3 regions of the Bacillus sp. SH7-1 genome follow, and region 1 is predicted to be linked to each of the others. Evidence: riboswitches for the same ligand, from Rfam matches in the RefSeq annotation. Region 1 holds a riboswitch; each other region holds the start of a gene.
The links. A riboswitch is a leader RNA that binds a small molecule or an ion and turns the genes downstream of it on or off. The one in region 1 is predicted to bind S-adenosylmethionine.
Positions count from the first base shown of each region.

Region 2: it holds a riboswitch for S-adenosylmethionine, as region 1 does, so the genes downstream of both, DN390_RS08010 (M20 family metallopeptidase) here and DN390_RS18600 (ABC transporter permease) in region 1, are expected to answer to the same signal.
Region 3: it holds a riboswitch for S-adenosylmethionine, as region 1 does, so the genes downstream of both, metI (cystathionine gamma-synthase/O-acetylhomoserine thiolyase) here and DN390_RS18600 (ABC transporter permease) in region 1, are expected to answer to the same signal.

Region 1 covers NZ_QNUD01000021.1:66,248-74,001, reverse strand. The annotation lists gene DN390_RS18625 (DUF3981 domain-containing protein) at 1-797, shown strand, start outside; gene DN390_RS18620 (multidrug effflux MFS transporter) at 964-2,175, shown strand; gene DN390_RS18615 (hypothetical protein) at 2,209-2,655, opposite strand; gene DN390_RS18610 (hypothetical protein) at 2,927-3,430, shown strand; gene DN390_RS18605 (DUF3951 domain-containing protein) at 3,447-3,662, opposite strand; SAM riboswitch class I at 3,830-3,935, shown strand; gene DN390_RS18600 (ABC transporter permease) at 4,072-4,989, shown strand; gene DN390_RS18595 (ABC transporter permease) at 5,007-6,011, shown strand; gene DN390_RS18590 (ABC transporter ATP-binding protein) at 5,968-6,978, shown strand; gene DN390_RS18585 (ABC transporter ATP-binding protein) at 6,975-7,748, shown strand.
Region 2 covers NZ_QNUD01000007.1:329,199-336,952, forward strand. The annotation lists gene DN390_RS07990 (DinB family protein) at 27-536, shown strand; gene DN390_RS08000 (VOC family protein) at 1,000-1,392, opposite strand; gene DN390_RS08005 (AAA domain-containing protein) at 1,504-3,813, shown strand; SAM riboswitch class I at 3,889-3,990, shown strand; gene DN390_RS08010 (M20 family metallopeptidase) at 4,079-5,284, shown strand; gene DN390_RS08015 (Lrp/AsnC family transcriptional regulator) at 5,452-5,892, opposite strand; gene DN390_RS08020 (SDR family oxidoreductase) at 6,061-6,825, shown strand; gene hscC (molecular chaperone HscC) at 7,365-7,754, shown strand, end outside.
Region 3 covers NZ_QNUD01000005.1:414,296-422,049, reverse strand. The annotation lists gene metH (methionine synthase) at 1-509, opposite strand, end outside; gene DN390_RS05515 (bifunctional homocysteine S-methyltransferase/methylenetetrahydrofolate reductase) at 509-2,341, opposite strand; SAM riboswitch class I at 2,412-2,521, opposite strand; SAM riboswitch class I at 2,724-2,833, shown strand; gene metI (cystathionine gamma-synthase/O-acetylhomoserine thiolyase) at 2,927-4,039, shown strand; gene metC (cystathionine beta-lyase) at 4,036-5,199, shown strand; gene DN390_RS05500 (cysteine hydrolase family protein) at 5,358-5,870, shown strand; gene DN390_RS05495 (ArsR/SmtB family transcription factor) at 6,305-6,595, shown strand; gene DN390_RS05490 (class I SAM-dependent methyltransferase) at 6,739-7,754, opposite strand, start outside.

The DNA.
Region 1 (7,754 bases):
AATTTGTTGATGGTGTATTAAATCACGAGACCGCATCTACATTAAATACGTATTTCGGTAAATATATCCATGGTTTTTGGAATACGAAATTCTCGCAAACTGATATGAAGATCCCGACTGAGTGGGGAACGAAAGAAGGAGTTACACCAATCTTCGGTAAGGATGGAACGCTATATTACTTTACTGATTTCACGTCTCCGAAAGAAGGAGTAGATTCTGCGTTAGGTTACTCACTCATTGATGCGCGTACAGGTAAGTTGTATTACTATAACGGAAAAGAAGTAAAGGGAATTATGGATGGTTCGGCTGCTTCGGAAGTAGTGGATAATTCCTTTAAGAGAGAAAAGTGGCATGGGACAATGCCGGTTATTTATAACGTGTATGGCAAACCTTCTTGGATTGTACCGGTTATTGATGATGGAGGATTAGTACGTGCTCATACGGTTATCTATGCTTCTAATGCGAAAATATTTGCAACAGGTTCGACGCAAAAAGAAGCGCTTGAGAATTATAAAAATGCGCTGAGTGGAAGTGGAGATTCATTTAGACCGACTTCAAATGGGAAAGAGGCGCAAAAAGAAGGCACTGTACAACGTGTATATAAAGAAAAATCAGGTGAAAATACAATCGTGTACGTGCTGTTAGAGAATGAACAAAAAGTATTTATGATACCTGTGAAGAAATTCCCATATGCTATGTTTACAGAAGTGGGAGATCCAATTCAAATCACATATTTAGATACAGGAGAGGCGATGTCTTCCGTATCTAAATTTACAAATAGTAATTTGAACAAGTAAAGCGATAGAAATTCTATCGCTTTTTTTTACAGAATTAAACAGGAAAATGCGCTATACTTGACGTATGTTTATGTTGTAACTATAATTGTTACGATTTAGTATGTATAGGAAAGGGTGAACGAAAAAAGTGAATGAAGTTAATCAGGAAATATATAAGCCTGTAAAGATGAACAGGTTATGGATGATTCTTGTGTTAGGAACACTTACGGCGATTGGGCCATTATCTATTGATATGTATTTGCCTTCGTTACCGAAATTAACGGATGACTTGCAAACAGGTGCATCTCTAGCACAGCTTACATTAACAGCTTGTTTGCTTGGGCTTTCAGTAGGACAATTATTTGTTGGCTCAATTAGTGATATTTACGGAAGACGCAAACCTCTTATTATTGCTCTTATTATTTATGTTGCTTCTTCTTTACTTTGTGCTGTTGCGCCATCTATTTGGACCTTAGTGTTATTGCGCTTCCTACAAGGAGCTTCAGGATCAGCCGGGATTGTTATATCACGTGCAATGGTACGTGATATGTACTCGGGTTCTGAAATGACGAAGTTCTTCTCACTGCTCATGTTAGTAAACGGAGCAGCACCTATTTTGGCACCGATTATTGGGGGACAATTATTGCAGTTTACAACATGGCGCGGTGTTTTCATCGTTCTTGGAGCAATTAGTGTATTCATGTTAATATCAGCTACTTTCGTATTACGTGAAACATTACCTCCTGAAGAAAGAGAAACAGGTGGTTTGTCAGGGACGTTAGCGACGTACGGAAAACTCCTAAAAGATCGTTTGTTTATGGGATATGCATTGTCACAAGGATTAGTAACAGCGGCAATGTTCGCTTACATTTCGGGATCACCATTTGTATTGCAAAATATATACGGGGCATCACCACAGCAATTTAGTTTATTCTTTGCAATCAACGGTATTGGTATTATTATTGCTAGTCAGGTTACGGGTCGTTTAGCGGGGAAAGTGAATGAGAAGACATTATTTGTTGCTGGTATTATTATTGCAGCTGTTGGTGGTTTATCTTTACTACTGACAATCTTACTAGGAATAGGGTTAATTGGTGTTTTATGCTCGTTATTCCTTGTCGTATCAAGTGTTGGGGTTGTCTCAACAACTGGGTTCTCATTAGCGATGAGAAATCAAAAACAAGCTGCAGGAACAGCATCAGCTTTATTAGGCTTATTACAGTTCATTTCAGGAGCGCTTGTTGCACCGCTAGTAGGTATTGGTGGAAGTAACACCGCATTACCGATGGGTGTTGTAATAGCTCTTTGTGAAATTGGTGCGGTACTATGCTATTTATTTATGGCCAGAAGAAGTGAAAAGCAGTTTGAACTGCAACAAAGACAAAATTTAGAGGCTTAACAAAAAAGAACTGATTCAAAGGTAATATTTGAATCAGTTCTTTTTTTCATTTCTTTGAAATACCTCATACATATTATTCATGATCGTATCATATAAAACAGCAAGTTTATCCCACACCCAGCGATTACTATCGACTTCTTTTTCACCGCAGTCGATAATATCGGTATGATCGGTAATTTTATACGCTTTTTTAACGATAATAGGAGCAATCTTCGGTATGCGTGGGATTTCTTTTAAGATATCTGCAAAGTTTCCAATGTAGACGTGACCGATGATTTCGATTGTTAATGATTTATCCGATATATTTAGCACAGTATAAAATTGATTTGTATGTTGTTGTTTTAAATATTGGGCTAACTTAAATGGAGCATGTTTCTTTTTTAATACGCGGCGAAGGCTCTCTGTATTTTCAATATGAAGTGATTTTTCGCGAATGAGGACACGAATATCTTCTCCCATAAAAGGCATTGTGTTGTACATAGATGATTCTCCTTAAAAACTTACATATGCTTGCTTTATGCATATGTAAGTCTAGCATGGTTTGTTCTTTATGTGTGCTTACATTTTTGTAAGGTGCTGTAGTAAAGCAGTGCAAAAGTTATTTGTATAAAGTGACGATACTGTGACAAACATGTTGGTATATATGTTACGATGTCGTCTTAAGTGTAAAAAGTAGGATGTTCTCGGTATAATAACAAGTGGAGATAAAAGAAACTATAAGTAATAGCTGTAGATAAAAGGAGAAGAAGAGATGAAGAAGGTTTTGGGTATTGCTGTAATGGGAAGTATGCTCCTTCTAGCAGGGTGTAATGGAAATAAAGATACGAAAGAACCGAAAGAAAAGGTAGAGCAATCTACTGAACAAACAGAAGAGATGAAAGAATATCTTGCAGTACATGAAAAATACGATGTAAAGATGAATAAAGAAATTAATAAAGCACTGCAGTTATTTGAAGTGGCAAAAGAAAAGGGCGGTAAGGAAATAACGAATGCTACATATAAAGAAGATGTGCAAAAGGTAACGACTAGCATGTTAGAAGATATTGATCATATACGTAAAGAAATTCGTGTTCCAAAGTCGAAAGAGCAAGAACATGAGGTATATGCTGGTTTCTTAGATGAATCGGAACAAGCAATGAAAAAATTACAGAAGTTAGCTAAAGAAGAAGATTCATCGTTGATTCGTGATATAGAAATTAACTTTGCAACAGCATCGACATACTATAAACGTTTTCAAGCAGAAACGAAAAAATAACCTTGCCTGTGCAAGGTTATTTTTTCTTCTTACCATCGCCGTCTTCATCCTCGGATACTAATACCTTTTGTTCTTCGTGAAATTCGGAAATAGTTTGTCCAGTAATATTATCAAAGGGTGTGTAAAAAGAGGTGATGCTTTTCTTTTTGATGAAGAGTTTGTAGAAGCCGATGATGACAAGTATAACGATTGTTAAGGGTAATCCTATAGTAGCTAGAAGTAGGGGGTCCATCTTATAGCTCCTTTCATATCTTTTTTTATTATAGGCGAAATACGACATAGATAAATAAAAGTATTAAAAACTGATTTTTCTAAATATATCCAATTTGATTGACTTTTCATTTTTTCAGAATTATAATTCGAAATATACAATTTGAACCAAATAATAATATAGCAATTTACTTATCCAGAGAGGTAGAGGGACTGGCCCTATGACACCTCAGCAGCGGGTTCTGTAATAGGAACACCGTGCTAATTCCAGCAAGCAAGTCTTGAAAGATAAGTGATGGGCTTTGTTTATTAAGCCTTGATCTTATTTTTTAAGATCAAGGCTTTTTGTATTCTAAAAAGAGAAAAGGGAGTAATGGAAAAAGTACGTTAATAAAACTGAGTAAATACATGTGTTTAGGGGGGTTATTGAAGTGTATGTAATTAAAAAATTATCAGTTATGGTGTTCACGCTATGGGTTATTACGACAGTGACATTTCTAATTATGCATATTATTCCGGGGGATCCATTTTCATCAGATGCAAAAATCTTTCCTGAAGAAGTGATCCAAAACATGAGAGCGAAGTATCACCTTGATGAACCGTTATGGAATCAATATGTTGCTTATTTAGACGGCGTAGTTCATTTTGATTTTGGTGAATCTGTTCAATCAACCGGGCAAGGTGTATCAGAAATTATAACAACTGGTTTTGGTCCATCAGCAATTATTGGTTTACAAGCACTTGTTATTTCATTGCTAGTCGGAATTGCTGCAGGTACATTTGCTGCTCTCTATCATGGGAAGGTAATTGATTACGGTGTAAGTTTACTTGCCATCCTCGGTATTTCTATTCCGAGTTTTATTTTAGCACCACTATTTATACAAGTATTCGCTATTCAATTCGAGCTCTTACCAGTAGCCTCTTGGGGTACATTTGAACATACAGTATTACCATCTTTCGCATTGGCATTAGGACCAATCGCGGTTATTACAAGATTTGTTCGTTCTAATATGATCGAAGTATTGCAGAGTGATTATATTAAATTAGCAAGAGCGAAAGGTATACCAATTAAAAAAATCATTATAAGGCACGCTCTTCGAAATGCAATTGTTCCAGTACTTACATTTGTTGGACCATTAATGGCGGGATTGTTAACAGGTACTTTCGTTATTGAAAAGATTTTTTCAATTCCTGGTCTGGGAAAATATTTTGTAGACAGTATTTTTAACCGAGATTATCCAGTGATTATGGGAACAACGATTTTCTATAGTGCATTATTAATTTCTTGTATTTTCATTACAGATATTATTCATCGTATTGTTGATCCGCGTATTCGTTCTATTACGTAAGGAGGGGGGATATTTAAATGGGAGCTTATGAAATTAATAAACAGTTATTAACGAATGAAGAGAAAAAAGAATTAACGATAAATAAAGATCAGCAAACGATTAGCCGAAAAAAGGAAGTACTTCGTAAGTTTGTATCGAATCCAATCGCAGTTTTAGGGTCAGTGACGTTATTACTCATTATTGTATTCTCGCTTATTGGTGAAAGTTTAACGCCATTTACTGCGAGTGAGCAAGTAAAAGAGGCAACAAACTTACCGCCTAGTAGTGAACATTGGTTCGGAACAGATGATTTAGGTAGAGACATATGGGCACGTACATGGGCTGGCGGGAAAATTTCGCTAACAGTTGGATTGGTAGCAGCAGTTCTTGATATAGGGCTAGGTGTACTGATCGGTGGATTTAGTGGATATGTGAGAGGGCGCAATCGCCTTGGGACATTAATTGATGAGTGGATTATACGAGGAATCGAAGTGTTATACGGTATCCCGTATTTGTTAATTGTTATTTTACTATTAATCGTTATGAAACCAGGTCTTTTTACCATCATTATCGCCCTTGCATTAACAGGGTGGATTGGAATGGCTCGTCTCATTCGAGCTCAAGTCTTGTCTTTAAAACAAAGAGAGTTTGTTATTGCAGCGGAGCGATTAGGTACATCGCATATGAAAATTATATATGGACATTTAATTCCAAACTTAACAGGCATTATTATCGTGAATTTGTCATTTACAATTCCAGCGGCTATTTTCTCAGAATCATTTTTAAGCTTCATTGGTCTTGGAGTGCAATCACCAGCAGCGAGTTGGGGGACGATGACGAACGATGCACTTGGGACATTACTAAGTGGGGAATGGTGGCAGCTATTCTTCCCGGCAATCATGATTGCACTCATCATGTTCGCATTTAATGCAATTGGTGATGGTTTGCAAGATGCAATTGATCCGAAAATCGTAAAACGGAATCGAAAGGAGAAAAAACATGGGACAGCTCTTATCTTTAGAAAACGTAACGTTAGCCGTTGAAAAAGAGACCAGTAAGCAAGCAATTGTGAAGCATGTTTCCTTTTCTATTAACGAGGGTGAAATAGTTGCACTTGTAGGAGAAAGTGGTTCAGGAAAAAGTGTTACAGCACAATCCATTATCGGCTTAAATCAAGAAGCAATTCACATTGATGATGGAAATGTATCTTTCCAATCAAAGGAATTAACGAATTTAAAGGAAGCAGAATGGAATCAAATTCGTGGGAAAGATATTTCTTTTATCTTTCAAGACCCACTTTCATCTTTAAATCCGACGATGAAGGTGGGAAGGCAAATTACAGAGGTGATTTTGCAACACGAAAAGAAATCGAAAAAAGAGGCAAAAAAAATTGCAATTAACTTATTAAATGATTTAGGGATACATGAAGCAGAGAAACGCTTTGAACAGTACCCACATCAATTAAGCGGCGGTATGAGACAGCGTATTTGTTTAGCGATTGCGTTTGCTTGTCATCCAAAGCTTGTTATTGCAGATGAACCTACAACGGCATTAGATGTAACGATTCAGAAACAAATTATGGGGCTATTAAAAGAAAGAAAAGAAAAACAAAATACGAGTATTTTATTAATTACACATGATTTGGCACTTGTACGTGAAGTAGCTGACCGAGTAGTTGTTATGTACGGAGGGCGTGTCGTTGAAAAAGGAACGATACAGGAAGTAATAGGTTCTCCTAAACATCCATACACAAAAAGCTTATTACAAGCAATTCCGAATATGGATGATACCGAAAAAGTATTACGTGCAATCGAAGGAACGACACCTTCCATTGAGACGTTAAATAGCTTTGGTTGTCCTTTTGTAAATCGTTGCCCGGTAGCAATCAAAGAATGTATTCATCGTTTTCCAGAGAGAACAAAATATTCTGGGGAGCATAGCTCACATTGCTGGCAGCATGTTCTTGAGCATAACGAAGCGAAATCAAAAGAGAAGGTGAATGCCTCATGACGACAGATTTAATTACCGTAAAGCAAGTAACGAAAACGTATGGAAGTAAAAATAAAGAAATTGCAGCGTTAAAAGATATATCACTTTCTATCCCAAAAGGAACAACACTTGGCATTATTGGAGAGAGTGGTTCTGGAAAAACAACACTTGGTAAGCTCATAGCTGGGATCGAGAGCCCAACGTCTGGTGAAATTGATTATAACGGTCAAGTCGTTCACAAGTTGAATGCAGCTCATAAGCGTGATTTCTTACAGAAAGTACAGTTTATTTTTCAAGATTCCACAGCAGCATTAAATCCGCGCTGGAAAGTACGCGATAGCGTAACAGAAGGATATATTTCATTCGGACTTGGCGATAAAGGATTGAAAGATAAAGTCGCGGGTGATGCGCTAGAGCGTGTTGGGTTAGATAGACGATATATTGATCGCTACCCGCACGAATTTAGCGGAGGACAACGACAACGGATTGCTATTGCAAGGGCGTTATTGTGTGAGCCAGAAGTATTGATTCTTGATGAACCAATTTCAGCATTAGATGTTTCATTGCAAATTCAAATTGTACATTTGCTGCAAAAGATTCAAAAAGAACAAGGCTATACATATTTATTTATCGCGCACGATTTACCGATGGTTCACTATTTATGTGAAAAAGTGGCTGTCTTATATAAAGGAGAACTTGTTGAATTTGGAAATACGGACGAAGTATTCCGTAATCCACAACATTCTTATACAAAAACATTATTAGCATCAACACCAAAAATTTCAGGTTAAAGGAGA
Region 2 (7,754 bases), on a different contig from region 1:
ATATTTACATAAAGAGGTGACTACGCATGAATCAAAGCCCTTCAGAAGAAGAATACACCGGGAGCTCCGGCGAATATATCCGTTTGGTACCGGACGGTAACATCATCGATATTCTGCTCGCCCAGGAAAAGCAAATGATCGAGCTCCTGGCATCGTTGACCGAAAGCCAGGCCGCATATCGGTATGCGGAAGGAAAATGGACGCTGAAAGAAGTCGTGGGCCACATCGCAGACGCGGAACGTGTCATGACCTACCGCCTACTCCGGTTCGCAAGAGGGGACCAGACGCCTCTGACCGGTTTCGATCAGGAATTGTTCATGCCTCCTTTCGGAAGTTGGACAACCGCGCAATTGGCCGAAGACTACCGGGCCGTACGGCAATCAACGATCACATTGCTGCGCGGGCTACCGGCGGAGGCTTGGACCCGCAAGGGCACAGCCAACAATCTAAGCATTACGGCGCGCGCCCTCGCGTACGGCATCGCAGGACATGAACTTCATCACATGAGGGTCATCCGAAATCGGTACTTGAGTTAATTGTCGGCTGAGACCTTTGGAATTGAACTAACGGATAACTTTAACAAAATAAGGAATACAATTAAATAGCCTAAAATATGCAAGTTTTTATGCAAAACTGCTTGCTTATTTTGGCTATTTTTGCATTCATAAAAGATACTGCTATAAGTAAACAGCATTTTTAAATTGCTAAATACCCCCCATGAGATCAATGGGACTTATATTCCACTTCCTTATCGGGATTATATAAAGAAGTGGAAATAGTATAAGTACCCAAAAAACAATAATAAAAACTGTACTCATCAGTTTCTACTCCTTATGTGGATCATAAAGTTATTATCCCGCATTAACGGGCAGTAAAATCCCACTTCAAAATTCAGCGAAAGAAAAGAAGTTAGGTGGGGATCAACTGCCCGCAAATGTCCGATTGGTGAGTGCTGATAATCATTGGGGAATGAAGCCCCCCAATGATTAAAGTTTCACTTTATCTCTCCGTCTCAAAAAACTCAATCCACTCTCCATCAGGGCCAGCGAAGAATATGTAACGTGTTCCATCTGGTAATGTTTCAATTTCTTCCCCTAGTAAAAATGTTACGCCGTGTTTTTGTATTTTTTCAATTTCATCCTCTAATGAATCCACTTTAAAGCAAATGTGATGTACTTTTCCTTCTGCCGGAAGAGAGGAGTTGTAACCTTCAATGAGTTCCAGTATCGTTTCCTTCGATTCTTCCACACCTAAAAAAGCGAGTTTTAAGTCTGGGTTTGGATGTCCCATTCGCTTAATAAGCTGTAAGCCAACTACTTTTTCATAAAAAGTAATAGATGTTTCTAAGTTTGCAACCATAAGTCCAACGTGCTCTATTCTTCTAACTGGCATGTAGATTCCTTCTTTCTGAAAATTATATACAATATATTATTGAAAATTAAGAAAATAAGCAAGATAAAAACCTTACAAATTTTAGCGTGTTATATGGTATAGTGAGAAAGTATGTTTGGGGAGAAGGAAGGAGATTATACGATGAATACAACTACTCAAACTCCTTCATTATCAGAAACGATGAAAGAGTGGCATTATGCATTAGCGTATGAAATTAAACATTGGAAAACGATAGGTGGTAGTAAAATTTCTATCATGAACGGTCGTTTTTTATATACAGATTATGAAAGTACAGTATACGTATTTCAGCTTATTTCGGAAGTAAGCTTACCTGAAGGTTCACCCATTCGAATTGAGTTCGATGGTGAGGAAGCGACAGGAGAAGTATTATCTGTACATGGATTAGAAATAGAATTGAAGTTAAATGATTATATACAAGGTGAAATAAGAGAAGCTGTTTTATATAGTGAACCGTGGCAGCTTTTGGAGCAACTGCAGGAGCGATTGAAAGAGGCGCATAAAGATAAGCTAAAACGTAATCGTATAAAGCGTCTTGTTGATGGGACGAGTAGTCCGAAGCATCTTGAAAAAATGAAAAATACGAAAAATGAATTGGCGTATCGTTCGTTTTACAATCCGACAACGTACGTATGGGGACCGCCTGGAACAGGGAAGTCTTATAATTTATCACGTATTATTTCAGCTCATTATCAAAAAGGAAAATCGGTACTTGTGTTAGCTCATAGTAACGCAGCAGTGGACGTATTAATGAGTGAAGTAACGAAGCAAATTGAAAAGAAAAAGAAATGGACGCCTGGCGAAATTGTTCGTTACGGTTATAGTCAACATGAACATATAAGAAATCATGAAACGCTACTTGCGTCGAAGTTAGTTGAAACGACGAACGGATCTTGGGGAGAAGAAAGACTCTATTTAGAAGAGATACGACAAGATCTTCGTGAAAAGATTTTATCGTATAAAGCAACATCTGCTGATAAGAAGCGTATACAAGAGATTGAAAGTGATCTTCGAAAGCAAAAGGCGAAAATTAAAGAAGTAGAAAAAGAATACATTGAAAATGCGAAAGTAATTGGCGCAACTTTATCGAAATGTGCCATTGATTCACTTATTTATGAGCGTACATTTGATTTAGTTGTTGTAGATGAAGTGAGTATGGCATATGTTCCGCAAATTGCATTAGCTGCTTCACTTGGAAAACGCATCGTCGTTTGTGGAGACTTTTTACAGTTACCTCCAATTGCTATGGCGAACCACGAACTCGTTCGCAAATGGCTCGGCGAAGATATGTTTTACCATGCTGGGATTGTTGAGTCTGTTAATAAATCAGAAGCACATCCGAACCTGTTTATGTTGCAGGAACAAAGACGTATGCATGCGGATATATCTAAGTTTACAAACTCATTTATTTATAAAAATAGAGTATACGATCATCCGTCTGTTTCAGAACGTAAAGAACTTGCGAAACTACAACCGTTCGCAAATGAGGCGAGCGTTTTATTTGATACGAGTCTAATGGGAGCATTTTCGTTAAAAGATGCTGCTTCAGGATCTCGTTTTAATATTATGTCTGGTTTAGTAGCGATGCAAATGATGTTAATCGGACTGTTAGATGGTGTTCAATCAATTGGTGTTGTGACGCCTTACAGGGCGCAGTCTCGCTTTTTATCAACATGTATTAGAGAAATGTTACAGAGAACGAAATATCAAAACATACCTGTTTTAGCAGCGACAGTTCACAAGTTCCAAGGGTCTGAAAGAGATATGATGATTTTTGATACAGTGGATAGTTATCCGCAAGAAAGACCTGGCGTATTGTTCTTTGACCATAAAAACCATCGCCTCGTCAATGTAGCAGTGACAAGAGCGAGAGGGAAGTTCATTCAATTATCGGATTGTCATTATATGCGTAAAAATCTTTCAAGAAAACAAGCGTTATCACAATTAACAGCTCATATAGAACGTCATGGAGATGTGTATGATCGTACGACATCAAGGCAATTGTGGGAACGAAAAATATCGAAACGATTACGCTGGTTTATGGAAATGAATCTTGAGGAAACGAAAGGGCTATTAAAAGATATTTTGGCTGCAAAACGAAAAATCATAATTTCACTTCCAAGTACAAAGCAAGTAGATAAACGAGTATGGCAAGCGTTAATGCGTACAAATGCGCAAATAACAGTGTATAGTGATGGACCAGTTCCACTGAAAAATGTAAGGTTACAAAGACAAAATAAAGCCTTCCCATTTATCGTAATCGATGATGAAATCTTCTGGGCAGGGGCACCGCTTACATCTCAAATGATGTTTGAAGGTAGTACGGAATTCCCGTATATATGTGCAAGATTGCAAGCACCTGAGACAATTGGTGTATTAAAAGGATTTTTAGATATCCGGTAAATTCGGATAGGAATTCCTTGACTTTTAATCGGAATGAACTTAGAATGAATGTAATTTAATATAATTTTATGAAAATTCTTATCACGAGAGGTGGAGGGACTGGCCCTATGATACCTCGGCAGCGGATTCTTTATGAATACTGTGCCAATTCCAGCAAGGTAACTTGAAAGATAAGAAAGAAGCTCATTTTGACTGTATATACAGAAGCCTCTTTCTATCTTTTAGAAAGAGGCTTTTTTACGTGAAAATAAAAGGAGGAAGAAAAATGGGAGCGACTGGAGTAACGTCACAAAGAAAAACAATTGAAGAGAGTATCGAAAGAAATAAGGAAAAGTACATAGAAACAAGTCATGATATTCATGCGAATCCGGAGATTGGTAACCAAGAATTTTACGCATCTAGAACGTTAAGTTTATTGCTAGGTAGTGCAGGATTCCAGTTGCAGCACAATATAGCTGGTCATGAAACAGGTTTTATCGCACGAAAAAGTTCAGGGAAACAAGGACCAGTTATCGCATTTTTAGCTGAGTATGATGCTTTACCAGGACTTGGCCATGCGTGTGGTCACAATTTAATTGGCACAATTAGCGTTGCAGCAGCAATTGCATTATCAGAAACGCTTGAAGAAATAGGTGGAGAGGTTGTCGTTTTCGGAACACCGGCAGAAGAAGGCGGGCCAAACGGTAGCGCAAAATCGAGTTATGTAAAAGCAGGTTTATTTAAAGATGTTGATGCGGCGCTTATGATTCATCCGAGCGGAAAAACAGCGACAACGAGTCCTTCACTAGCAGTCGACCCACTTGATTTTCATTTTTATGGAAAAACAGCTCATGCTGCAGCTTCACCAGAAGAGGGAATTAACGCATTAGATGCGGTTATTCAGCTGTACAACAGTATTAACGCACTTCGCCAACAACTTCCGTCAGACGTGAAAATTCATGGTGTCATTACAGAGGGCGGAAAAGCACCTAATATTATTCCTGACTACGCTGCAGCAAGGTTCTTCATCCGCGCAGCAACGCGAAAAAGATGTGCGGAAGTAACAGAGAAAGTGAAAAACATCGCACAAGGGGCAGCGTTAGCAACAGGCGCAAAAGTAAAAATCCATCAATTCCAAAATGAAATTGATGAACTACTCGTAACAAAAACATATAACGATATCGTAGCCGAAGAATTAGAACTACTAGGTGAAGATGTAAACCGTAAAGAAAGAGTTGGCATTGGTTCAACGGACGCAGGAAACGTCAGCCAAGTCGTACCGACCATTCATCCGTACATAAAAATCGGCCCAGATGACTTAATTGCACATACGAATGAATTCAGAGAAGCAGCGCGTTCAGAATTAGGAGATAAAGCATTAATTACATCGGCAAAAGCATTAGCAAATACGGCGTATCGATTAATAACAGAAGAAGGATTGTTAGAGAAGGTGAAGGAGGAGTTTAGGGAGGCGCAGAGGAATCAGGGGTAAGGGGATTAAGGTGCTCTTTTCGAAGAGTAATCTAATTAATAAGAAGAGATACAAAAAAGAACATTGAAATATCAATGTTCTTTTTTGTTTACTAGTCATTGATTTTGTTGGTTTTTCTCAAGAAAGAGAAACTTTTACTGTTAGTGAGGATAATACGTATCCCTTTATCAAAATGACAATTTCTCCTCAAACTCACTCTTTAAAACAATTAAAGGAGACGATAAGCCAAATTGCATTAAAGAGTCTAAAAATGTAGCGAGGGAATCCATCGAATCGCTCATGACCTTCATCATATAATTAAATTCTCCACTAATTCGATATAAATCAGTTACTTCAGGTGCGGCATTACAATATTGGATAAAATCAGAGCATTGACTCGTTTTAAACATGATGAATGCTTGAATATTTTTATTAATTTTGGAAGGCTCAAATTTTGTTCGGTAAGCTGCTATAACTCCTTGATCTTCAAGTTTATTCATACGCTCTTTTACAGCAGGCTGCGTCATGGATATAATCCGTCCTATTTCTGAAACTGAAATTCTGGCATTTTCATACAATAAGTTCATTATTTTATGGTCAATGTCATCCAGTTTTACTGCGTTTTGCACTGTGTAGCCTCCTTATTTTGTTTTCTAAAGTAAATCACGAATTATAACTATAATATCATAAGTGAACGAACTGAATTACCAATAAATATATATTTAAAATGATTAGTGTTTACATGAAAATATAAGTATAGGTTTTTATCAAACGGAAATTTAGGAAGGATGGAAAAAATGAAGAATCTTGATGGGAAAGTAGCGTTAGTAACAGGGGCGAGTCGCGGCATTGGTCGTGCGGTTGCGATGAGATTGGCAAACGATGGTGCATTAGTAGCGATTCACTATGGCCGAAATAAAACAGCTGCAGATGAAACGATTAGAGAGATTGAATCTAATGGAGGAAAAGCGTTCTTAATTGAAGCTGAGCTCAATTCAATTGATGGTGTCCAAAAGCTAGTAGAACAATTGAAGAATGAATTACAAAAAAGAGTTGGTACATCAGAGATTGATATTTTAGTAAACAATGCAGGGATAGGTATACAAGGAACGATTGAAAATACGACAGAAGAAATTTTTGATGAAATTATGTCTGTAAATATTAAAGCACCGTTCTTCTTAATTCAGCAAACATTACCGTTACTACGATCAGAGGGGCGCATTATTAACATTTCATCAGCTGAAGTAAGACTTGGTTTTACAGGCTCAATTGCATACGGCTTAAGTAAAGGTGCATTAAATACGATGACACTGCCTCTTGCTAAACATCTTGGAGAAAGAGGTATAACTGTGAATACAATTATGCCTGGATATACGAAGACAGATATAAATGCGAAATTGCTAGATAATCCAGAAATACGAAATTTTGCTACGAATTCATCTGTGTTCGGTCGAATCGGGCAAGTTGAAGATATTGCGGACGCAGTAGCATTCCTTGCTTCTGCTGATAGCCGCTGGGTAACGGGGCAAATTTTAGATGTTTCTGGAGGGTTTTGTTTATAGGATAAAGTGCTCCATAATCATTAGTTTTATGTCCTTTAATTTATGAATTTAATGGTTATAGAGTAACATCATTTACGTATTAACTTAATTATTGTATCGTTTTAAACCTACTTCTGAAATAGATAGAGGATATTCTGCCGAATTGATAAGGTTAGAATAGAATGATTTCAGGAGGGCGGTTTAGCTTATGATATTTTGGTGATGAGGGGATCGCGAATAGTGTTTACTCTCATTTTTTTATGAGATCAGAGTGGAACGCAAAATATAAAATGTAATAAATTATCCCAATGGGGTTACTCCTGTGGGATTTTTGTAGTTAGATAGAAGTGATTCTAAGGGATTTAGAAAAGATTGATTTGGAATAGAATTTAATTTCAAACCAATATAAAAACTGCTTTTTTATTGCTTAACACAGTATTTCATTTAACTAGATTGAAATAGAGTTTCTATATTCTGAAGGTTTGATATTATTAGTTTCTTACATACTTTTCCTATTTATAATGGTATAGTAAAATATAGTAAAAAGAGAGGGGATTAGTATGGCGATAATTGGAATTGATTTAGGGACAACTAATAGTTTAGTAGCAACATGGTCGGAAGATGGTGCAACACTTATTCCAAATGTTTTAGGTGAATTTCTCACACCATCGGTAGTTAGCGTTGATGAAACGGGGGAAGTTTTAGTTGGGCGTATTGCGAAAGAGCGACTAATTACTCATCCACAACTGACGGCAGCAACTTTTAAACGTTTTATAGGAACAGAGAAAAAATATGAGCTGGGTACATATACTTTTTCATCTGAAGAGTTATCATCTTTTGTTATTAAATCTTTGAAACAAGACGCAGAAGCATATTTAAATGAAGAGGTTACCGGTGCTGTAATTAGTGTCCCTGCCTATTTCAATGATACGCAGAGAAAGTCAACGAAA
Region 3 (7,754 bases), on a different contig from region 1:
ATATAAGCAGCCTTCACGTTACGCATATCTTGACTCGTCTCAACGAGTAATACATCAACTTCTCCCTTCAGCAATCCTCTTGCCTGCCGTGTATAAGCTTCAATTAGTTCTTCAAACGTCACACCACCAGTAACACTAATCGCTTTCGTTGTCGGTCCCATTGCTCCCGCAACATATACTTCCTTCCCACTTTCTATAACAGCTTGCTTTGCTAAACTCGCTGCCTTCTCATTTAGCTCCTCGTCTAAATGAGACAACGCATAATCACTTAATACAATATTTGTCGCCCCAAATGTATTTGTTTCAATAATATCCGCTCCGGCTTCAATATAAGCTTTATGAATCTTTAAAATAACATCTGGTCTTGTTTCTACTAAATATTCATTACAGCCTTCGTACTCTTCACCTCCGAAATCTTCCGCTGTTAAGTCCTCTTGCTGGATCATTGTTCCCATTGCACCATCTAATATTAAAATGTTATTTTGTAATTTCTCTTCTATACATTTCATCAATTAATACCTTCTTTCACTTCTTGCTTTTCTCTCACATATTTAACAAGGTGTTCTGTAATTTCATATTTGAGAAATGGTGTAATAAGATAAATGCCGTTAAAATATTTCATCGCCGCATCGATCAATTCTTGTGAAATGCGAATCCCTTCCTCAATTGCTGCCTCTTTCGTTTCATGTCCATCCATTCTCTCTCTTATTTCTTCAGGAAGTGTAATACCCGGCACCTCAAAATGAAGAAAATCTGCATTCCGTTTGCTTATTAATGGCATAATCCCAATAAAAATAGGTTGTTCCAAATGCTTTGTTGCTTCATATACTTCTTCAATTAACGCGATATCATAAATCGGCTGAGTTAAGAAGTATTCCGCTCCAGCATCTATTTTCCGTTCCATTCGCTTAACCGCTGCTTTTAAATGTCTTACATGCGGATTAAACGCCCCTCCCACTGAAAACCTTGTTGCTGGACCTATTGATTTCCCTAAAATAGAGCGCCCATCATTCATTTCTTTAATCATTTTAATGAGCTCGATAGAGGACAAATCATATACAGAAGTCGCACCTGGAAAATCACCGACGCGTGCTGGATCACCTGTTAAAGCTAACACTTCCTCCATACCTAATGCTGATAAGCCTAGTAAATGAGATTGTAGCCCGATGACGTTATGGTCTCTACACGTTAAATGCGTCAATACTGGAATATCATGCTTCGTTAATAACGCTCCCATTGCCATATTCGAAACGCGAGGCGATGCTAATGAATTATCTGCTAGAGTAATAGCGTCTGCTCCAGCTCTTTTCAATGCTCTTGCTCCTTCAAAAAAACGCTGCGTATCTAACGTTTTCGGGGGATCTAATTCTACTACTACTGTCGTTTGTTTTTTTGCTTTCTCTGCTAAAGTGACATGAGCTTTCGAACGTTTCTCGTGTGTATGAACTACTTTTGGTCTTTGAATCGTATCTTTTTCTATTACAGGCGTAACATTTAGAATGGCACGTTTCATACTTTCAATATGTTCTGGAGTCGTGCCACAACAACCACCCAATAACCGAATGCCTTGCTCAATAAATTTCGGTGTCATCGCTTCGAAATAAGCTGGACTCCCCTCATATACGTAACGTCCCTCCACATAATTTGGGAGACCTGCATTCGGATATGCTGACAAGTAACCATTTTGCGGAATCGATATCATTTTAAAAGCTTCCGTCATATGAAGTGGCCCTAGTTGGCAGTTCAATCCAACGACATTTGCACCGTAATCTAAAAGCCGTTTTAATATTTCATTTACATCATTTCCATTTTGAGTCGTACCTGCCTCATGTAACGCTAATTGGGCTACAATTGGAATGTTCGTTTGTTTTCGTAACACCTGAACAGCATGAAGTAATTCAAACTCATCATAAAAAGTCTCTAATAGCAGTCCATCAACCTGTTCTTCTAGTAATGCACTTGCCTGCTCAAGTAGCATAAATTCTCTTTCCATATCAGTAGTTGTAACGGCTCCAATATGTTTCATACCGCCAATTGTTCCTAAAATTGCATTTCTATCTGTCACAGATGCTTTCGCCAATTTTACTGCCGCTCTATTAATTTCAGTAACTTGATTTTCTAAACCATACATACGTAATTTCGCTTCATTTGCTCCGTACGTATTTGTTTGAATCACATCTGCCCCAGCAGCTACATATTGCTTATGAATCGATATAATTAAATCTGGATCAGATATATTCAATTCTTCAAAACTACTTTGCAAACCATGTGAATGTAATAACGTCCCAACCGCACCATCACCTATTACAATTCCTTTTGATAATAAATCTAGTACTTTCACAAATCTCCCTCATTTCTATCAATATAAAAACCCCCTCTTCACTTTGAAGAGGGGGACATAATTGTTCCTCCTCTTATTATGCAAAACATTCGTTTTGCAGGTATTAGCACCGTTTCAAACATTTCGTTTGAAGGTTGCCGGGTTTCACAGGGCCTTTCCCTCCACCGCTCTCAATAAGAGTTGTCTTTATTATTTTATTTATGTAGCTAAAAGGAAATACGTTCCCCTTTTAACAATGTTTGTTAATTTTTTAATAAATTTAGCACGCATAAATGCAAAAGTCAATGACAGTTGCGGAAAAATAAAAATTATTTAAAATAAAGTTGCAATTCAATTATCTTTTGTTGTAAAGTTAAAAACATAATAAAATTTCATACGAACATTCTTATCTAGAGAGGTAGAGGGACTGGCCCTATGACGCCTCAGCAACCATTAACATTTGTTAATAAGGTGCTAATTCCAGCAAATTGTGAAAGATTTGACAGATGAGAAGAAGACTCTATTCAAACCGAAAGCCTTCTTCTTAGAAGGCTTTTTTTATTTTACATTCACTTAATTGTTAATTTAAAAAGGAGGAATTTTCACATGTCAACTATCGAAACAAAACTAGCACAAATCGGAAATCGTAGCGAAACTACAACAGGAACGGTTAACCCACCTGTTTATTTCTCAACCGCTTATCGTCATGAAGGAATTGGCAAATCTACTGGCTTTGACTATTCACGAACTGGCAATCCAACTCGCGGCCTTTTAGAACAGGCAATTGCAGATTTAGAATACGGTGAACAAGGTTATGCCTGTAGTTCAGGGATGGCAGCTGTTCTCCTCGTCCTCTCCCTATTCCGCTCCGGAGACGAACTTATTGTATCTGAAGATTTATACGGGGGCACTTATCGATTATTTTCTGAGCACGAAAAAAAGTGGAACGTTCGATGTAGATACGTAAATACACAATCTATTAAACAAATTGAGCAAGCTATCACAACTGAAACGAAAGCTATTTTCATAGAAACTCCGACAAATCCATTAATGCAAGTTACTGATATTGCCGCTGTCGCAACTGTAGCGAAAAGACACGGACTACTTCTTATTGTAGATAACACATTCTACACGCCTTATATACAGCAGCCATTAACAGAAGGTGCCGACATTGTAATTCATAGTGCAACGAAATATTTAGGAGGACATAACGATGTCCTAAGCGGACTAGTCGTTGCAAAAGGAAAGGAACTTTGTGAGGAAATCGCTCATTATCATAATGCCTCTGGTGCGGTCTTAAGCCCATTTGACTCATGGCTATTAATTCGTGGTATGAAAACGTTAGCTCTTCGCATGAGACAACATGAAGAAAATGCAAAAGCAGTTGTTGCTTATTTAAATGATGAGGACGGGGTAACAGATGTATTTTATCCAGGAAGAGGCGGCATGATCTCATTTCGTCTTAAAGATGAAACATGGATTAATCCATTCTTACAATCTTTATCCTTAATCACATTTGCTGAAAGTCTCGGTGGTGTTGAAAGTTTAATGACTTATCCAGCAACACAAACACACGCTGATATTCCTGAAGAAATCAGAACAGCAAACGGTGTATGTAATCGTCTTCTTCGATTTTCCGTTGGCATCGAAAATAGTAACGATTTAATTCAAGACTTACAGCAAGCCATTAAACTTGTAAAAGAAGGTGTAAGAATATGAGTTATTCTATAGATACACTTTTACTACACAACCAATATAAACATGACTCACAAACAGGAGCTGTTAACGTTCCCATCTATAACACATCAACATTCCATCAGTTTGATGTAGATACGTTCGGGAAATATGACTATAGCAGGTCAGGAAATCCAACTCGTGAAGCTCTTGAAGATATCATTACTTTATTAGAGGGTGGAACAAAGGGATTCGCATTTGCATCAGGCATTGCAGCAATTTCTACTGCATTCCTCCTTCTTTCACAAGGTGATCACGTACTCATTTCAGAAGACGTATACGGAGGCACTTACCGAATGATAACTGAGGTTCTCTCCCGTTACGGTGTTTCACATACGTTTGTTGATATGACCAATTTAGAAGAAATACAGCAAAACATTAAACAAAATACAAAACTCTTTTATGTAGAAACACCTTCTAACCCACTTTTAAAGGTAACGGATATTCGCGCTGTTTCTAAGCTTGCAAAATCTATTGGCGCTCTTACCTTTGTTGATAATACATTTTTGACACCACTATTCCAAAAACCACTTGAACTTGGAGCAGATATCGTTCTTCATAGTGCTACAAAGTTCATTGCTGGTCATAGTGATGTTACTGCCGGATTAGCGGTCGTAAAAGATTCCGAACTTGCTCAAAAAATTGGATTTTTACAAAATGCATTCGGCGCCATTTTAGGACCTCAAGATTGTTCTCTCGTGCTTCGCGGTCTAAAAACATTGCATGTACGTCTTGAGCATTCAGCTACAAATGCCAATAAAATTGCACATTATTTACAAGAGCATGCTAAAGTTCAAAACGTCTATTATCCTGGCTTACAAACACATCTCGGATTTGATATTCAACAATCTCAAGCTACATCAGCCGGAGCTGTCCTATCTTTCACTTTACAATCAGAAGACGCACTCCGCCAATTTCTATCAAAAGTAAAGTTACCTGTTTTTGCAGTTAGTTTAGGTGCTGTCGAATCGATCCTTTCCTACCCAGCTAAAATGTCACATGCAGCACTGTCGCAAGAAGCTCGTGATGAAAGAGGGATTTCTAATTCATTACTTCGTTTATCTGTCGGCCTTGAAAATGTTGATGATTTAATATCCGATTTTGAAAATGCCCTTTCTTATGTGGAAGAGCCTGTAAATGCATAGAAAGAAAAGAAGATATGAAATTAAATTTTCATATCTTCTTTTTATGTTTTCGAGTATACTTTTTACTTTTCGTATAGTTCATAAAAAAACAATAGGGCACCATCCATTTCCAAGTAATAAATTAATTGATATATTAAGAAATAAAAGGGGCAAAAATAATGGATACTTATGCAGATGTTTTAATCGTTATCGATTTACAAAATGGAGTATGTTATAGCGAAGAGCATTTATTCGATTTACAAAATTTACTTACAAAAGTAAATAAAAGAATTTCTTCATACAGAAAATCAAACAAACCAATCATTTTCGTTCAACATTGTGATGATGATTTAGTACCTGAAAGAGAACCTTGGGCTATTCATGCTGATCTAGATGTTCAAGAACAAGATTTTTTTGTAAGAAAAACACATGCAAATTCATTTTATAAAACAAACTTAAAAGAAATTTTAGACCAATTATCTGTACAGCGCATTGAATTTTGTGGTGCCCAAACAGAATACTGTATGGACGCTACGATAAAATTTGCCCACGGGATAGGATACGAAAACTTCATGGTACAGAAAGCAACGTCTACGTTAAATAATCCATTTATGTCCGCAAAAGAGACAATTGATTTTTATGAGAATATATGGAACCACAGATTTTTAAAGTTGATAAAAGAAGAAGGCTAGAATACATTACTAATTTCTTGGTAATTCTAAGATTTATCAGCTATGCTCAAATATTTTGCTATCACCATAAAGGAGCTGATTATATTCAGCTTCTTTTCTTTTTAACCTGTTTTATATTCTATATATATTATTATAATTCCTTTGTCATATTATTTTAAAAATTTTGTATATTCATTTGAAAGAATAAGAAAATCATGATAAGATTGTGTTACAAATATATCTATATCTTTCAATTTTTAAAACGCATCGAAATTTTCACCCAAAAATGTCATTTTACAAAACCGTGCTAAATCATCTACTTTATTTACATCAGGGTCTCTTTTCTTACAATTTCTTTACTTTAGGACTTTTTTTCTGCAACAACTGTTTTCTTTTCTTTAAATTTTTGGTATGAATAATATGGTATAACAGCTCACACGGAGGTGGAAAAGAACATGTTAGAAACCTTTCAAAAAGAAATAGAACTATATGAAAGCAATGCAGAATTATTGAAAGTGCTTGCTCATCCTGTTCGCTTATGTATTGTAAAAGGATTAATTGAACGTGGTCCAAGCAACGTTTCTACAATGTACACTGGCTTAAACATGCCACAATCTACAATTTCACAGCATTTAGCAAAGTTAAAGAGTGCTAAAATCGTTTCAAGTGAAAGAAAAGGATTGGAAATTTATTACAAAGTAGAAAACGAGACAATTATTCAGCTCGTTCGTGTATTATTAGGTTAGGGACTAATAAACAGAGAAAAAGGACGTATTTTATATTTTTCATCTCATATCTTTAATATAAATATATATCATGAGAGGAAATATATGATACTACATAAGTCGTATTAAAAAACAAGACACAGAAATATTCTGTGTCTTGTTTTTTATATTTTTAAATACCGATCCAAGTGTAACTGTTGCATATGTTTCGTATGTATAACAACATCAAATGCACTCCCTAATCCTCCGCTCAAAATCATAGAACGAACTGCTCGATTTTGTTTTTGAGTTTCAGAAAAAGGATTCCTATCTTGGTGATTTGTAAGCTGGTCTAATATTCCTGCTGCTAACAAAAACTCAGATTGCTTCTTATGCCATGCCGTATTCATACCTTGCAGGCTAAACATCTCTTTCAGTTCGTCCCAATGAATATGAGTAGTAAGATCCATTTCACCTGGATGTGCTAAAGGATTACGGATTAACTTATGCTCGTAATACCCTCGTAAACTTCCTTCTTGATGTGCAGGATGCATCCATTCTTCTTTTGTATATCCATAATCAACTGTAATACATACACCTCGTTGAAACCATTTCGCAATTTCTTTTATATACTCTTCCATCACAATCGGCACTTCAAAACGCTGACCTTCTGCAAGATGAATATTATATTTCAATAAGTATCGACCAATTCTTTTATGTAACGGTCTACATACTTCTGCAAGTTTCCCTTCCTCTGTGTACGTAACACGTACTTCATTCAATATTCCATTTCTCTTCTCAATTACTTCAACAGGGAATGCATCAAATAACTCATTCGAAAAAAGAATCCCTTCGAACGATTCTCCCATTTCACTATGCGACGTATAATATGACACGTTAGAAAACGAACCAAGATTTTTCTGCTGTAGTTTTCTATGAAAAGGACTCATTTCAATCATTGAATAGTTTAAATCAATAAAGGTTTCCGGAGATAATTGCTTCCATTCTTGTAAAACATCATAGGCAAACCTTCCTGTTCCCCCACCAATCTCACAAATATTCGGATTAACTTCACCATTTTCAACAAGACGAATAAAAAACTTAGCAAAGGTCTTTGCAAAAACAGAGGATACGTTGCTACTTGTAAAAAAATCCCCTTGTCTTCCAATTTTTTCACGCTCTTTCATATAATAGCCATGTT